3 regions of the Klebsiella sp. Sb-30 genome follow, and region 2 is predicted to be linked to each of the others. Evidence: predicted binding sites of a transcription regulator. Region 2 holds the regulator's gene; each other region holds the start of a gene.
What was found. Region 2 encodes PurR, which represses purine synthesis genes. Its sites were predicted from a motif close to CANGCAAACGTTTGCNTG; they were not measured.
Positions count from the first base shown of each region.

Region 1: the regulator PurR is predicted to act here: its motif matches at 2,826-2,843, upstream of purH (bifunctional phosphoribosylaminoimidazolecarboxamide formyltransferase/IMP cyclohydrolase).
Region 3: the regulator PurR is predicted to act here: its motif matches at 1,931-1,948, upstream of pyrC (dihydroorotase).

Region 1 is NZ_CM172749.1:5,091,855-5,097,794, reverse strand. Features, by position in the region: gene purD (phosphoribosylamine--glycine ligase) at 1-1,111, opposite strand, end outside; gene purH (bifunctional phosphoribosylaminoimidazolecarboxamide formyltransferase/IMP cyclohydrolase) at 1,127-2,716, opposite strand; rRNA gene AC236I_RS23785 (16S ribosomal RNA) at 3,331-4,870, shown strand; tRNA gene AC236I_RS23780 (tRNA-Glu) at 4,956-5,031, shown strand; rRNA gene AC236I_RS23775 (23S ribosomal RNA) at 5,251-5,940, shown strand, end outside.
Region 2 is NZ_CM172749.1:2,373,493-2,379,432, forward strand. Features, by position in the region: gene AC236I_RS11110 (riboflavin synthase) at 1-294, shown strand, start outside; gene cfa (cyclopropane fatty acyl phospholipid synthase) at 360-1,508, opposite strand; gene punC (purine nucleoside transporter PunC) at 1,804-2,988, opposite strand; gene punR (DNA-binding transcriptional activator PunR) at 3,098-4,009, shown strand; gene purR (HTH-type transcriptional repressor PurR) at 4,028-5,053, opposite strand; gene cydH (cytochrome bd-I oxidase subunit CydH) at 5,350-5,439, shown strand; gene AC236I_RS11140 (MFS transporter) at 5,603-5,940, shown strand, end outside.
Region 3 is NZ_CM172749.1:3,307,493-3,313,432, forward strand. Features, by position in the region: gene mdtH (multidrug efflux MFS transporter MdtH) at 3-1,211, shown strand; gene AC236I_RS15490 (lipoprotein) at 1,325-1,885, shown strand; gene pyrC (dihydroorotase) at 2,008-3,054, shown strand; gene dinI (DNA damage-inducible protein I) at 3,127-3,378, shown strand; gene bssS (biofilm formation regulator BssS) at 3,765-4,019, shown strand; gene solA (N-methyl-L-tryptophan oxidase) at 4,145-5,263, shown strand; gene AC236I_RS15515 (YceO family protein) at 5,340-5,453, shown strand; gene trhO (oxygen-dependent tRNA uridine(34) hydroxylase TrhO) at 5,439-5,940, opposite strand, start outside.

The DNA of each region.
Region 1 (5,940 bases), 2.7 Mb from region 2:
GCTTCGTCCCGGCATGGAAGACCTTGCCATCCACCGCTTCTTCCTGCGGCAGGCCGAAGATTTCGTCACCGGTGGCGTAGTTGCCCGGATAGCCGCCTGCGGCAACCACCACGCCAAGCGAGGCGCGATCGTCCCACTCGGAGGTTTTCTCATCCAGCTTACCGTCACAGGCGGCGAGGCACAGCTCCACCATATCGGATTTCATACGCAGCATAATGGGCTGCGTTTCCGGATCGCCGAAACGGCAGTTGAACTCGATGACTTTTGGATTGCCCTGTTTGTCGATCATCAGACCGGCGTACAGGAAACCGGTATAGGTATTGCCTTCCGCCGCCATGCCTTTGACCGTTGGCCAAATGATGCGATCCATCGTGCGCTGATGCACCTCATCCGTGACCACCGGGGCGGGTGAGTAGGCGCCCATACCGCCGGTATTCGGACCGGTATCGCCATTGCCTACGCGTTTGTGGTCCTGGCTGGTGGCCATCGGCAGGACGTGCTCGCCGTCGACCATGACGATAAAGCTGGCTTCTTCACCATCGAGGAACTCTTCGATCACGATCCGATGACCCGCGTCGCCAAATGCGTTGCCGGCCAGCATATCCTGAACCGCCTCTTCCGCTTCTTGTAGCGTCATCGCGACAATCACGCCTTTACCGGCCGCCAGACCGTCCGCCTTGATAACAATCGGGGCGCCTTTTTCGCGCAGATAGGCCAGTGCCGGTTCGACTTCGGTGAAGTTCTGATATTCCGCGGTCGGAATGTTATGCCGCGCGAGGAAATCTTTGGTAAAGGCTTTTGAGCCTTCCAGCTGGGCGGCGCCTTCGGTCGGGCCGAAGATTTTCAGGCCCGCAGCGCGGAACGCATCGACAATGCCAATCACCAGCGGCGCTTCCGGGCCGACGATGGTCAGATCGATCTTTTCGCGCTGTGCAAAGTCCAGCAGCGCCGGAATATCGGTCACGCCGATATTCACGTTTTGCAGCGCAGGCTCCAGGGCGGTGCCGGCGTTACCCGGCGCCACGTAGACGGTGTCGACCAGCGGAGACTGTGCCGCCTTCCATCCCAGCGCGTGCTCGCGGCCGCCGTTGCCAATCACTAATACTTTCATGTTCTGCTCCGTGAATTAATGGCGGAAGTGACGCATGTCGGTGAAGATCATCGCAATGCCGTGTTCGTCAGCTGCGGCAATGACTTCATCATCACGGATAGAGCCGCCAGGCTGGATAACACAGGTAATGCCCACTGCAGCAGCAGCGTCGATACCGTCACGGAACGGGAAGAATGCGTCAGAAGCCATTGCCGAGCCTTTCACTTCCAGACCTTCATCGCCCGCTTTGATACCGGCAATTTTCGCCGAGTAAACGCGGCTCATCTGGCCTGCACCTATCCCGATGGTCATGTTCTCTTTTGCATAGACAATCGCGTTGGATTTCACGAACTTCGCCACTTTCCAGCAGAACAGCGCGTCGCGCAGTTCCTGCTCGGTAGGCTGGCGTTTCGTCACGACGCGCAGATCGCTCTCGGTGACCATGCCCAGGTCGCGATCCTGAACCAGCAGGCCGCCGTTAACGCGTTTGAAATCGAGACCCGGGACGCGTGCCGCCCACTCGCCGCAGGTCAGAACGCGGACGTTCTGCTTGGCCGCCGTCACCTTCAGGGCCTCTTCGCTGGCGGATGGGGCAATGATCACTTCAACAAACTGGCGAGAAATGATGGCCTGTGCGGTTTCCGCATCCAGTTCACGGTTGAAGGCGATAATGCCGCCGAATGCGGAGGTCGGGTCGGTTTTGTAGGCGCGATCGTAAGCATCCAGAATTGAAGTGCTGACTGCGACGCCGCACGGGTTGGCGTGTTTGACAATCACGCAGGCCGGTTCGCTGAACTCTTTCACGCACTCCAGCGCCGCATCGGTATCGGCGATGTTGTTATAAGAAAGGGCTTTGCCTTGAACCTGAGTGGCGGTCGCAACCGACGCCTCTTTAATGTCTTCTTCTATATAGAAGGCAGCCTGCTGATGGCTGTTCTCGCCGTAGCGCATATCCTGCTTCTTAATGAAGTTCAGGTTCAGCGTACGCGGGAAGCGGCCGGAGGCTTCCTGAGTCTCACCATGATAGGCCGGAACCATGCTGCCGAAGTAGTTGGCAATCATGCTGTCGTAGGCAGCGGTGTGCTCGAAAGCTTTAATGGCGAGATCGAAGCGGGTTTCCAGAGTCAGGGAACCGTCGTTAGCATCCATCTCTTTAATAATGGCGTGGTAGTCATGGCTCTTCACGACGATAGCCACGTCTTTATGGTTCTTGGCCGCGGAGCGCACCATGGTCGGGCCGCCGATATCGATATTTTCTACCGCATCTTCCAGCGAACACCCTTCGCGGGCGACGGTCTGGGCAAACGGATAAAGGTTAACAACAACCATATCGATAGGAGAGATCGCGTGCTGGGCCATGATCTCATCATCCTGGCCGCGACGGCCGAGAATACCGCCGTGTACTTTTGGATGCAGGGTCTTAACGCGTCCATCCATCATTTCCGGGAAACCGGTGTAGTCAGAGACTTCGGTTACCGGCAGACCTTTCTCAGCCAGCAGGCGTGCGGTACCACCCGTAGACAGTAGCTCAACACCACGAGCGGAAAGAGCCTGCGCGAATTCGACGATACCGGCCTTGTCAGAAACACTGAGCAGAGCGCGGCGGACTGGACGACGTTGTTGCATGGTATTAAATCCCCAGGATTTGAACATTACAGAGAGCGTTAGGTGAGTTTTTGTCGAAAAACTCACCTAACGCACCCAACCGGGCATCCTTGTCATAGCGCGGCATTGTAACGAAAACGTTTGCGCAACGCTCGCGAATTTTTATCTTTCTCTTTTTTGCCGCTCTCTTCTCTATATAGAAGGGGCTTTTGACGGACTTTATCAGGTAAGAAGGGGCGCGATCTGTGGATAATTCTGTGTGTAACAGGGTATAAAGCGGGGTTTTGCTGGGGAATGCAGCAGTCAGTCATTTTTCTGCAATTTTTCTATTGCGGGCGCTCGAGAACTCCCTATAATGCGCCTCCATCGACACGGAACAACGGCAAACAAGCCGCCGGGTTGAAAGAGAAAACTTCTGAAAAACGAGGTTGACTCTGAAAGAGGAAAGCGTAATATACGCCACCTCGCGACAGAGCGCTCAGCGCCGTCGCACTGCTCTTTAACAATTTATCAGACAATCTGTGTGGGCACTCAAAGTGACATGGATTCTTAACGTCCTCGGACGAAAAATGAATACCAAGTCTCTGAGTGAACACGTAATTCATTACGAAGTTTAATTCACGAGCATCAAACTTAAATTGAAGAGTTTGATCATGGCTCAGATTGAACGCTGGCGGCAGGCCTAACACATGCAAGTCGAGCGGTAGCACAGAGAGCTTGCTCTCGGGTGACGAGCGGCGGACGGGTGAGTAATGTCTGGGAAACTGCCTGATGGAGGGGGATAACTACTGGAAACGGTAGCTAATACCGCATAACGTCGCAAGACCAAAGTGGGGGACCTTCGGGCCTCATGCCATCAGATGTGCCCAGATGGGATTAGCTAGTAGGTGGGGTAATGGCTCACCTAGGCGACGATCCCTAGCTGGTCTGAGAGGATGACCAGCCACACTGGAACTGAGACACGGTCCAGACTCCTACGGGAGGCAGCAGTGGGGAATATTGCACAATGGGCGCAAGCCTGATGCAGCCATGCCGCGTGTATGAAGAAGGCCTTCGGGTTGTAAAGTACTTTCAGCGAGGAGGAAGGCATTAAGGTTAATAACCTTAGTGATTGACGTTACTCGCAGAAGAAGCACCGGCTAACTCCGTGCCAGCAGCCGCGGTAATACGGAGGGTGCAAGCGTTAATCGGAATTACTGGGCGTAAAGCGCACGCAGGCGGTCTGTTAAGTCAGATGTGAAATCCCCGGGCTCAACCTGGGAACTGCATTTGAAACTGGCAGGCTTGAGTCTTGTAGAGGGGGGTAGAATTCCAGGTGTAGCGGTGAAATGCGTAGAGATCTGGAGGAATACCGGTGGCGAAGGCGGCCCCCTGGACAAAGACTGACGCTCAGGTGCGAAAGCGTGGGGAGCAAACAGGATTAGATACCCTGGTAGTCCACGCTGTAAACGATGTCGACTTGGAGGTTGTTCCCTTGAGGAGTGGCTTCCGGAGCTAACGCGTTAAGTCGACCGCCTGGGGAGTACGGCCGCAAGGTTAAAACTCAAATGAATTGACGGGGGCCCGCACAAGCGGTGGAGCATGTGGTTTAATTCGATGCAACGCGAAGAACCTTACCTACTCTTGACATCCAGAGAACTTAGCAGAGATGCTTTGGTGCCTTCGGGAACTCTGAGACAGGTGCTGCATGGCTGTCGTCAGCTCGTGTTGTGAAATGTTGGGTTAAGTCCCGCAACGAGCGCAACCCTTATCCTTTGTTGCCAGCGATTCGGTCGGGAACTCAAAGGAGACTGCCAGTGATAAACTGGAGGAAGGTGGGGATGACGTCAAGTCATCATGGCCCTTACGAGTAGGGCTACACACGTGCTACAATGGCATATACAAAGAGAAGCGACCTCGCGAGAGCAAGCGGACCTCATAAAGTATGTCGTAGTCCGGATTGGAGTCTGCAACTCGACTCCATGAAGTCGGAATCGCTAGTAATCGTAGATCAGAATGCTACGGTGAATACGTTCCCGGGCCTTGTACACACCGCCCGTCACACCATGGGAGTGGGTTGCAAAAGAAGTAGGTAGCTTAACCTTCGGGAGGGCGCTTACCACTTTGTGATTCATGACTGGGGTGAAGTCGTAACAAGGTAACCGTAGGGGAACCTGCGGTTGGATCACCTCCTTACCTGAAAGAACCTGCCTTTGTAGTGCTCACACAGATTGTCTGATGAAAAGTAAATAGCAAGGCGTCTTGCGATTGAGACTTCAGTGTCCCCTTCGTCTAGAGGCCCAGGACACCGCCCTTTCACGGCGGTAACAGGGGTTCGAATCCCCTAGGGGACGCCACTTGCTGGTTCGTGAGTGAAAGTCGCCGACCTCCATATCTCAAAACTGATTCTCAGGAATCACGTTTGAGATATTTGCTCTTTAAAAATCTGGATCAAGCTGAAAATTGAAACGACACACTGTTTCCTTTCTCCGTAATAAGAGAGGAAAAAGCGGTGTGTTCGAGTCTCTCAAATTTTCGCAACGCGGACTGTTTTACGAAACAGTTTCGGGTTGTGAGGTTAAGCGACTAAGCGTACACGGTGGATGCCCTGGCAGTCAGAGGCGATGAAGGACGTGCTAATCTGCGATAAGCGTCGGTAAGGTGATATGAACCGTTATAACCGGCGATTTCCGAATGGGGAAACCCAGTGTGATTCGTCACACTATCGTTAAGTGAATACATAGCTTAACGAAGCGAACCGGGGGAACTGAAACATCTAAGTACCCCGAGGAAAAGAAATCAACCGAGATTCCCCCAGTAGCGGCGAGCGAACGGGGAGGAGCCCAGAGTCTGAATCAGCGCGTGTGTTAGTGGAACGGTCTGGAAAGTCCGGCGGTACAGGGTGATAGCCCCGTACACTAAAATGCACACGTTGTGAACTCGAAGAGTAGGGCGGGACACGTGGTATCCTGTCTGAATATGGGGGGACCATCCTCCAAGGCTAAATACTCCTGACTGACCGATAGTGAACCAGTACCGTGAGGGAAAGGCGAAAAGAACCCCGGCGAGGGGAGTGAAAAAGAACCTGAAACCGTGTACGTACAAGCAGTGGGAGCCTACTTGTTAGGTGACTGCGTACCTTTTGTATAATGGGTCAGCGACTTATATTCTGTAGCAAGGTTAACCGTATAGGGGAGCCGCAGGGAAACCGAGTCTTAACTGGGCGTTAAGTTGCAGGGTATAGACCCGAAACCCGGTGATCTAGC
Region 2 (5,940 bases):
TCGGAAAATAACCGCCAGATCTGGTTTAAGGTTCAGGACCCGACGCTGATGAAATATATCCTCTATAAAGGATTCATCGGCGTTGACGGGATCAGCCTGACGGTCGGAGAAGTGACCCCGACGCGTTTTTGCGTGCATTTGATCCCGGAAACGCTGCAGCGCACCACGCTTGGCATTAAAAAACTCGGCGATCGGGTGAATATTGAGATCGACCCGCAAACGCAGGCGGTAGTGGATACCGTGGAACGTGTGCTGGCAGCCAAAGAAGCGGCACAACACCTGAGCGATGAATGATCGGGTGCCGCCGCCGGATGAAGCATAAAAGAAAAGAATATCCCCCGTTTTAACGGGGGATATTTTTAGCGGGCGACGCGAAGGCCGTTTTCAACACCGCGAGAAAAGACCACCTGCCAGAGCTGAATATCGCGCGCGCGAAAAGCCCCCGCGCAGGCGTTCAGATAATAACTAAACATACGTTTAAACCGTTCCGAATAGTTATCGGCGATATCGGGCCAGCTGGCCAGGAAACGTTCGTACCAGGACATCAGCGTAGTATCGTAATCGGCGCCGATATTATGCCAGTCTTCCATCACAAAATGGGATTCGCTGGCTTGCGCGATATGACGAACCGAAGGCAGACAACCGTTGGGGAAAATATATTTATTGATCCACGGATCGACGCTGTGGTCCGTTTTTTTGGAGCCAATGGTGTGCAATAAAAAACGGCCGTCAGGTTTCAAATTACGATCCACCACTTCAAAATAGGTGGCGTAATTTTTAGGTCCCACGTGTTCAAACATCCCGACGGAAACAATGCGATCAAAGTGGTCATGCAGATCGCGATAGTCCTGCAGCAAAATGGTGACGTCTAACCCTTCGCATCTTTGCTGGGCCATTTTTTGCTGCTCGGCAGAAATGGTCACGCCGACTACGCTAACGTGATAATTTTTGGCCATATAGTAAGCCAGACCACCCCAGCCGCAGCCAATGTCCAGCACCCGCATCCCCGGTTCCAGCTGCAGCTTGCGACAAATAAGATCTAATTTTGCCACCTGCGCCTCTTCCAGCGATTGCGCCTCTTTCCAGTAGGCGCAGGAATATTGCATATAGGGGTCGAGCATACGGCTGAAAAGATCGTTGCCGAGGTCGTAATGTTCTTTTCCGACAATCCAGGAGCGCTTTTTACTTTGTAGATTAAACAGGCGAGCACCTGCGATGCGCAACGTATCTTTGAGATGATGCGGGAGCTGATTTTCCAGCCCGGCGCGCAGTACTTTATGGAAGAATATATCCAGCCGTTCACAATCCCACCAGCCGTCCATATAGCTTTCGCCTAACCCCAGCGAGCCTTCCTGTAAAACGCGTTTAAAAAAGAGCGGATTGTTAATCCGCAGATCGGAGGGGGCGGGGCCATTGACCTCAATGCCCGCGCGACCGAGCAATTCGGTTGCAATTCGGTACCAGTCGTCGTTTGGTACGCTTACTTCTTCTATACACGATGAACTCATAGCTTCTCCATCACGCCCAAGTGATCAGAACCTTAAAACAGCGTAGACGCTTTTTTGGCTTTGTGAGAAATCTCACGGAATATCCGTGAAGCTGCTATCCGACGTAGAACAGAGGAAGGGCGATAACCCTTGCCGAAAGGCCTTCCATGGTGAAACGGGACGCATCCTGCTGCCGTTAATCGTAAAAAATATTTTATTTATGTGAAGCCGGTTCAGTATAGGCCGCTGAAATCCGGCTTTCAATAAAAATATATTAGCAGGCTAATTACTGAGCCTTAACATCGCCGAAACGCGTTTATGCATGCGACGATTCGGTAGTCAGGCAGGCGCTGTGACGCTGCATAAAATAACCCAGCCCGGCCAGCACGATCGAGACCAGCATCACGCTGGTGGTGGTGAGCAGCGGTGTGGCAATCAGCGCGGAGACCAGCAGACTGGTCAGGAAGCACAGACCAAGCTGCAGCGTATTCTGCAGCGCGGCGGCACGGCCGGTCGCCTGCGGGAACGGCTTCAGCGCCTGGGCGACAACAATCGGGTAAATCCCGCCATTGACAACGGCCATCACGCAGAAGGGAATCATCACCGCAATGATTGAGACATCTTCAACCCGACCAACCATCCAGGTTGCAGCCACGCTGACGGCGAAAATCACCAGCAGCCAGGGCAGCAGCTGTTGGCCCTGCCATTTCTGCAGCGCCGCGCGGCATCCATAGCCACCGACTAAAAAGGCGATTGTCTGCGGAACATAGCTAAGACCGATAGCGGTCGGGCTGTAGCCCATCTCATGGAGAATAAACGGCGACCCGGTCAACCAGGCAAAAAAGCTGGCGGAGCAGGCGGCGTAAATCAGCACGTTGCCGCTGTATTCGCGCGAACGCAGCAGCGTCATAAAGGTCAACTTCTCGCGGACATCACCCTGCGGCCTGACGACCGGCTTCAGGCGTAGGGCGGGTACCATCAGCAGCAGGGCGATGGCAAACAGGGTGGCAAAAATGGCCTGCCATTCCAGATGGGCAAGCAGCCAGCTGCCGAGCAACGGCGCCAGAGCCGGCGATAGACCCACCAGCGGCATGATGGTGGCGAAAATACGGTTAGTGCGCTGGGCTGGATAATAATCCGTGACCATCGCCTGCCAGGTCACCGCCGCCGCGCAGACGCCGATCGCCTGAATAAAGCGCAGCACCAGCATCAGGGTGGCATCCCGCACCCACAGCATTCCCAGACAGCTGATAGCGAAGATCGCCAGCCCGGTCAGCAGAATCGGTTTACGTCCGTAGCGGTCCGAGAGCGGGCCCCAGAACAGCTGTCCGATGGCGAAGCCGGCGAGGAACAGGCTCAGACTGGCGCTGACCGACGCCGCAGACGTATTGAGATCTTGCTGGATGGCCGAAAAGGCCGGCAGATACATGTCGGTGGCGAGGAAACCCAGCACGCTGAGTCCCGCCAGCCACACTAAAAATCCTTTCCCGGGTTGTTGCATAACATTCTCTTATAGGTGCAGGTATGATGCCGCAGAGTGTAGGGAGTGCATTCTGGCTTGTGAAACGCTAATATTTGCTACATGCATTCAAAATTTTTGCAGGCAGAATATGTGGTCCGAATACTCACTCGAAGTTGTTGATGCTGTCGCCCGCAACGGCAGCTTTAGCGCAGCGGCTCAGGAGCTGCACCGCGTACCTTCGGCGGTCAGTTATACCGTACGTCAGCTGGAGGAGTGGCTGGCAGTACCGCTTTTTGAACGCCGCCATCGCGATGTCGAATTGACCCCCGCCGGGCTCTGGTTTTTACAGGAAGGACGATCTGTTATCAAAAAAATGCAGATCACTCGCCAGCAGTGTCAGCAGATAGCCAACGGCTGGCGCGGCCAGCTGTCGATAGCCGTAGACGACATTGTTAAACCGGCCCGTATGCGTCAGATGATTGTCGATTTTTATCGTCACTTTCCCGATGTCGAGCTGATTGTTTTTCAGGAGGTCTTCAACGGCGTCTGGGACGCGCTGGCCGACGGGCGCGTGGAACTGGCTATCGGGGCAACGCGTTCGATTCCGGTCGGGGGGCGCTACGCCTTTCGCGATATGGGGATGCTGAGCTGGCATTGCGTAGTGGCCAGCCATCACCCGCTGGCGCAGATGAACGGGCCACTGAGCGATGATGTGTTGCGCAACTGGCCGTCGCTGGTCCGGGAGGACACTTCCCGTTCGTTACCGAAACGCACGACCTGGCTACTGGACAACCAGAAAAGGGTAGTGGTGCCGGACTGGGAATCATCAGCTACCTGCCTCTCGGCGGGATTGTGCGTAGGAATGGTGCCGAGCCATTTTGCCCGCCCCTGGATTGACCGCGGTGAATGGACCGCGCTGGCGCTGGAAAACCCGTTCCCGGACGCCGCGTGCTGCCTGACCTGGCAGCAGAGCGACACGTCACCGGCGCTGTCGTGGCTGTTGGATTATCTGGGGGACAGCGAAACGTTGAACCGGGAGTGGCTGCGGGCGCCGGAGTAACCGGCGCCGCACGGGCGATCAGCGACGATAATCGACGAACGGGCCGTCTACGACGGAGCGACGCTCTACCAGCCGCGGGTGAACCTCAATAGATTGCGACTCTTCACGCTTGTTGACGATACGATCCATCAGCATATTGAAGGCCGCTTCCCCCAGCGAATCTTTCGGCTGGTGGATGGTGGTCAGCGCCGGGCTGAAATAGCGGGCGTTACGCACGTTATCATACCCGATCAGCGAAATGTCCTGCGGCACGCGCAGTCCCATCTCATCCGCAGCACAGATTGCGCCCATCGCCATGATGTCGCCGCCGCAGAAGACCGCCGTCGGGCGATGCTGCTGGCTGAGGATCTGCTGCATGGCGCGGTAGCCGGATTCAGGCTCGAAGTCGCCCTGAACAATCCAGCTTTCCGGAACGGCGATCTGCGCTTCTTCCATGGCTTTCATAAAGCCCGCCAGGCGGCCGGCGCCGGTATTACGCTCCAGCGGACCCGGGATCACGCCGATTTCACGGTGGCCGCGTTCCACCAGATAGCGACCGGCCATATAGCCGCCTTCGAAGGCGTTATCGATGACCGAATCGGTGAAGTCGGCTTTGGATTCACCCCAGTCCATTACCACCATCGGAATATGGCGGTACTCTTCCAGCATGCTGAGCACCGATTCCGGATATTCAGAACACATAACCAGCAGGCCGTCGACGCGCTTTTGCGCCATCATCGACAGGTAGGCCTGCTGTTTTTCGAGATCGTTCCACGCATTGCCCAGAATCAGGGTATAGCCTTTCTGGAAACAGCTCTTTTCTACGGCTTCAATAATCTCAGCGAAATAGGCCGCTTCGCTGCTGGTGGCCAGCAGGCCAATCGATTTGGTGTGATTAACCTTCAGGCTGCGAGCAACGGCACTGGGGGAGTAGTGCAGCTCTTTGATCGCCGCCCACACGGCGTTGCGGGTTTCTTCCGCCACGAAACGGGTTTTGTTAATTACATGTGACACTGTTGTAGTGGAAACGTTTGCGCGCTTCGCTACATCTTTAATTGTTGCCATTACTTCTCACTCCAGACCTTGACCTGATCGTCTGATTATCGATACGTAAACGTTTGCCTATACACACCCTGAATACAATTTTCAACATTGCATCACGTCGGGAAAACGACACAGAACGACAGGAAGGGGTCAATGGCCGATACGCTTTCAAATTAGCGTGGGATTTTGTCCGATCTTGCGGCAAAGGGGAAGAGCAAAAATGTGCATCACCCTAAAACATGGAAGATTTTTGCGCTATATTGTGCAAAAATGAGCAAGCTCACTTTTCATGTGGGGATAACTGGGGGGAAAAATTGATGGATACAGATTTAAAGTTTTCGCTGACGACAACGATTATTGTCCTGGGTCTCATCGTGGCCGCCGGCCTGACAGCGGTGCTGCACTGATTTATCCGGGGGAGAGGCCTCTTTCCCCCGACATCCCGCCATTATTATCAATTTCGCAAAAATCTTTTGCCATTTCGTTTACTTTTGTTTTTTTGTGATTGATGTCATGCTTTTGACTTCTGATGAGATACCGTCGCCGATGGCGGTCTGCTGGAGTCATTGAATGAAAATCAACTTTCCCTTGTTAGCGCTGGCGATAGGCGCGTTTGGTATTGGCACCACGGAGTTTTCCCCGATGGGGCTGCTGCCGGTAATTGCCAAAGGCGTCGACGTGTCAATTCCGGCGGCGGGAATGCTGATCAGCGCTTATGCGATCGGCGTGATGGTCGGGGCGCCGCTGATGACTTTGCTGCTCTCTCATCGCGCGCGCAGAAATGCGCTGATTTTTCTGATGGCGATCTTTACGCTGGGTAACGTCCTCTCCTCAATGGCGCCGGATTACACCACGCTGTTGATTTCGCGCATTATCACCAGCCTTAACCACGGCGCTTTCTTCGGCCT
Region 3 (5,940 bases), 930 kb from region 2:
AAATGTCCCGCGTATCGCAGGCAAGGAGCCTGGGTAAATATTTCCTGTTGGTCGACAACATGCTGGTGGTTCTGGGCTTTTTTGTCGTCTTCCCGCTAATTTCTATTCGCTTTGTTGACCAGATGGGCTGGGCGGCGCTGATGGTCGGGATTGCGCTCGGCCTGCGCCAGCTGGTACAGCAAGGATTAGGCATTTTTGGCGGCGCGGTCGCCGATCGCTTTGGCGCCAAGCCGATGATCGTCACCGGCATGCTCATGCGCGCGGGCGGTTTCGCGGCGATGGCCGTGGCCCATGAACCGTGGGTTCTGTGGCTCTCCTGCATTCTCTCCGGGCTCGGCGGCACCCTGTTCGATCCGCCGCGCGCCGCGCTGGTGGTCAAGCTGGTGCGTCCGCATCAGCGCGGGCGATTCTTTTCGATTCTGATGATGCAGGACAGCGCCGGGGCGGTGATTGGCGCCCTGCTCGGCAGCTGGCTGCTGCAATACGACTTCCGCCTGGTCTGCAGCGTGGGCGCGGCGTTGTTTGTCGCCTGCGCCGCGTTCAACGCCTGGTATCTCCCGGCGTGGAAGCTTTCCACCGTGAAAACACCGGTGCGGGAAGGCCTGGGCCGGGTGCTGCGCGACAAGCGCTTTGTCACCTACGTTCTGACGCTCACCGGCTACTATATGCTGGCCGTCCAGGTGATGCTCATGCTGCCCATTATGGTTAACGACATCGCCGGTTCACCGACCGCGGTAAAATGGATGTATGCCATTGAAGCCGCTATATCGTTAACCCTGCTCTATCCCATTGCCCGCTGGAGCGAACAGCGATTTCGCCTGGAGCATCGGCTGATGGCCGGGTTACTGGTGATGACCCTCGCCATGTTGCCTATTGGCTTGACCAGCAATTTACAGCAGCTGTTTACCCTGATTTGTATCTTCTATATTGGATCGATCGTTGCGGAACCGGCGCGGGAAACCCTGGGAGCCTCTTTAGCCGATGCCCGGGCGCGCGGCAGCTATATGGGCTTCAGTCGGCTGGGGCTGGCCTTTGGCGGCGCATTTGGCTACGCCGGCGGCGGATGGTTGTTCGATGCGGGTAAAGCGCTGAATCAGCCCGAACTGCCGTGGCTGATGCTGGGTGTTATCGGCCTGTTTACCTTCATTGCTCTGTGGTGGCAGTTCAGCCAGAAGCGGTCGACGTCCGGCATGCTGGAGCCACGTACCTGACCAGAGATTTAAGGTAAGGCCTGTTTTCAGCATTTTCCGCTAGTGCGTCGAATGCTGGCAGGCCATACTGCTTTATGTCAGGATAAGTCCTGGCATGACCGTTAAGGAATCTAATGAAAAAGATGTTTATCGTGGCCGCGCTCATTGTCAGCGGCCTTCTGAGCGGCTGTAACCAGCTCACACAGTATTCAGTTAGCGAGCAGGAAATTAACCAGGCGCTACAGAAACGTAACCATTTCGCCAAAGATATCGGCCTGCCGGGCGTGGCGGATGCCCATATTGAGTTACACGATCTGACCAGTGCGATTGGCCGTGAAGAGCCGAATAAAGTGACGCTGAGCGGCATTGCCAACCTGGATCTGAACTCGTTATTCGGCAATCAGAAAGCCACCATCGACCTGAAGCTCAAGGCGCTGCCGGTCTTTAATAAAGAGAAAGGCGCGATCTTCCTGCAGGAGATGGAAGTGGTTGATGCGAAAGTGTCGCCTGAGAAACTGCAGTCCGTCGTACAGACCCTGATTCCCTATCTGAATCAGTCTCTGCGTAGCTATTTTAACCAGCAGCCGGCCTACGTTCTGCGCGAAGATGCCAGCACCGGCGAAGCGCTGGCGAAAAAATACGCAAAAGGCATCGAGGTGAAACCGGGCGAAATTATCATCCCGTTCACCAATTAATACGACGGGCGCTGCCGCGCCCGTTTTTTTACGGAAATTGATGCAAAGGAAAACGTTTACGCTTATCCTTAGTGCCCGGCAAAAACAGCCCTGATGACTGACCCTATTAGCCGGAGCTTTCCATGACAGCACAATCCCAGGTATTGAAAATCCGCCGCCCTGACGACTGGCATATCCATCTCCGCGATGACGATATGCTGAAGACCGTCGTGCCTTACACCAGTGAATTTTATGGCCGGGCGATCGTGATGCCGAATCTGGTGCCGCCTGTCACCACCGTTGAAGCTGCGATAGCCTATCGCCAGCGTATCCTTGACGCCGTTCCCGCCGGGCACGACTTTACGCCGTTGATGACCTGCTACCTGACCGATACGCTCGACCCGGCGGAGCTGGAGCGTGGATTCCACGCTGGCGTATTCACCGCAGCCAAACTCTATCCGGCCAATGCCACCACCAACTCCAGCCACGGCGTCACCAGCATCGATGCCATCATGCCGGTGCTGGAGCGCATGGAAAAGCTGGGCATGCCGCTGCTGGTTCACGGTGAAGTCACCCACGCCGAGATTGACATCTTCGATCGCGAAGCGCGCTTTATCGAAACGGTAATGGAGCCGCTGCGTCAGCGTTTACCGGGCCTGAAAGTGGTGTTCGAACATATCACCACCAAAGATGCCGCCGAATACGTTCGCGACGGTAACGAACTGCTGGCCGCGACCATTACGCCTCAGCATCTGATGTTTAACCGTAATCACATGCTGGTTGGCGGCGTGCGTCCCCATCTTTACTGTCTGCCGATTCTGAAGCGCAATATCCACCAGCAGGCGCTGCGTGAGCTGGTTGCCAGCGGCTTTAGCCGCGCGTTTCTGGGAACCGACTCCGCTCCGCACGCCCGCCATCGTAAAGAGGCCAGCTGCGGATGCGCCGGTTGCTTTAACGCGCCGACCGCGCTGGGCAGCTATGCGACGGTATTTGAAGAGATGAATGCCCTGCAGCACTTCGAAGCGTTTTGTTCACTCAACGGCCCGCGCTTCTACGGCCTGCCGGTGAATGATACCTTTGTTGAGCTGGTGCGCGAAGAGAGCACCGTCGTTGAAAGCATCGCCCTGCCGGACGACACCCTGGTGCCTTTCCTTGCCGGTGAAACCCTGCGCTGGACGATGAAAAAATAAAAGCGCTGCCCCTTGTTGTAAACGCAAACTGAATACTGTATAAATAACCAGTATATTACACAGGGGGCAATCATGCGCATCGAAGTGTCTATCGCCAAATCTACAGCCTTACCACACGGCGCCTTAGAAGCGCTAAATAATGAACTCTCCCGACGCATTGAACAGCAGTTCCCGGCTCTTCCAAGCCAGGTAACCGTACGCTTTGCCGCCAATAACAATTTGTCCGTCATTGGCGGCCTGAAAGAAGATAAAGACCGGATAAGCGAAATCCTGCAAGAAACCTGGGAAAGCGCTGATGACTGGTTTGTCCATGACGCATCCTGACGCCTCTCTGGCAGCATGCCGCAGCAGAATGGCACGGGCTCTGAACAAACAGAGCAGGCCAGTCTGAAGCAAAAGCTGCCGGAACATCGCGTCAGGCACAGCAAATTCAATTTGCTCCCTCATTGTGCTTTTTTTGCCGGGTCGCCCCGGCTTTTTTATCCCCGTTGCAATCTCAGACTTTTCTTTTTCCTCCTGATTATTTCCTTTAAAAATAACGATGCACGGCACTAAATTTGCGCAAAAAAGCACCAAACAGATGAAAGCTCGCCCTGTTTGATTTAATTTCTCGAGTTTATTCTTAACAGCTGATATAATTAACTTGCTTCAAAAAATATGCATTAAACCTCGAGAATTGTTGTCTTTTAACATATGAATAAGGGGTTATGATGGAAAAGAATAATGAAGTCATCCAGACCCATCCCCTCGTCGGATGGGACATCAGCACCGTTGATAGCTACGATGCAATGATGTTGCGCCTGCACTACCAAAACCCCACTCAAGAAAGCAGTAACGAAGCTGAAATTGGCCAGACGCTCTGGCTAACGACGGAAGTCGCACGTCAATTTATTTCTATCCTGGAAGCAGGTATTGCGAAGATAGAATCAGGTGAATACCAGGCAAACGAGTACCGCAGGCATTAATGATTATGCCGCGATCGATATATGCTAACTAAACAGGCACCTGCGGGTGCCTGATTTATTTTCGGGCTTGTATATGTGCAGGTTGTTAATTACCCTGCTAATAAAGCAAAAAACCGGAACAGACCATGCAATACGACCTCATCATTATCGGCAGCGGCTCCACTGGCGCCGCTGCCGGCTATTATGCCCGCCGGGCTGGACTTAACGTGCTGATGACCGACGCGCACACGCCTCCGCATCAGGAGGGCAGCCATCACGGTAATACGCGTCTTATCCGTCACGCCTACGGTGAAGGAGAGAGATATGTCCCGCTGGTGCTGCGTGCGCAGGCGCTGTGGGATGAGCTTGCAACCCTCAGCGGCGAGGCGGTCTTCGAACGCACCGGGGTGATTAACCTCGGCCCGGCAAACTCGACGTTTCTCAGCAACGTTGCGAACAGCGCCCGCCAGTTCCAACTGAACGTCGAAGAGATGGATGCCCCGGCTATCATGGCCCGCTGGCCTGAGATTCGCGTACCGGATGATTATCGTGGCATATTCGAACCGGCATCCGGGGTTTTACGTAGCGAGCTGGCCATCGAAACCTGGATACGTCTCGCGCGTGAGGCGGGCTGCGCTCAGCTGTTTAATTGCCCGGTTACCGCCATACACCATCACCCGGATGGCGTGACAATCGACACCGCCGATGGCAGCTACAGCGGCAAGAAACTGCTGGTCAGCGCCGGTACATGGGTAACGCGTCTGCTGCCCGACCTGCCAGTCCAGCCCGTACGCAAAATCTTCGCCTGGTTCCAGGCTGATGGACGCTATAGCACTAAAAACCACTTCCCGGCATTTACCGGTGAGCTGCCAAACGGCGACCAGTTCTATGGTTTCCCGGCGGAAGACAATGAACTGAAGATCGGCAAGCACAACGGCGGGCAACTTATCTCCGCGCCGGAAGAACGCACGCCATTTGGCGCGGTGGCCACCGACGGCTCTGAGTCGTTCAGTTTCCTGCGTAACGTGCTGCCCGGTATCGGCGGCTGCCTGCATGGCGCCTCCTGTACCTACGATAATACGACGGACGAAGACTTTATTATCGACACCCTCCCCGGCCATCCTGAAACGTTGCTGATTAGCGGGTTAAGCGGTCATGGTTTCAAATTCGCCCCGGTGCTGGGAGAAATTGCCACGCAGTTTGCCCAGGGGGAAACCCCCGCCTTCGACCTGACCCCCTTCTCGCTGGCACGCTTTCAGGGTTAGATGGCCGCCGTGCGCGGTGTTGATTTGAGCAATAAAAAACGGCCTCAGAGGAGGCCGTTCATCACAGAGAGAGTTTATGCGTCGCCTGTACGATTTACTGGTCAACAACGTCCGCGAGCACTTTATGATTTATCTCGCACTATGGCTGCTGCTGGCGATCGTTGATCTTATCTGGTTATGGTTTTTCTGAGGTCTCAGGGTCCGGGATCCCCAGCTTCGTGTTCAGGCGGCCGCGAGATTTGTTGAAGATCTTATTGCCGTTTTCTCGTCCGGCACGCAGCTGACGCTGCTCCTCTTCCGGCAGCTTATGCTCTTCCATGCACGCCTCGCTACAGCAGCCGGCGAACTTCTCGGCGCAGCTCGGGCACTGTATAAACAGCAGATGGCAGCCGTCATTCAGGCAGTTCGTATGGCTATCACACGGGGTACCGCACTGGTGGCAATGGGCAATCACATCATCGGAAATCCGCTCCCCCATCCGCTCGTCAAAGACAAAGTTCTTACCGATAAAGCGTACCGGCAGCCCCTGTTCGCGCGCACGACGGGCATATTCAATAATCCCGCCCTCAATGTGCCAGACCTTACTGAAGCCGTTGTGCTTCATCCAGGCGCTGGCTTTTTCACAACGAATACCGCCGGTGCAGTACATAACGATTTTTTTATCTTTATGTTCCTGC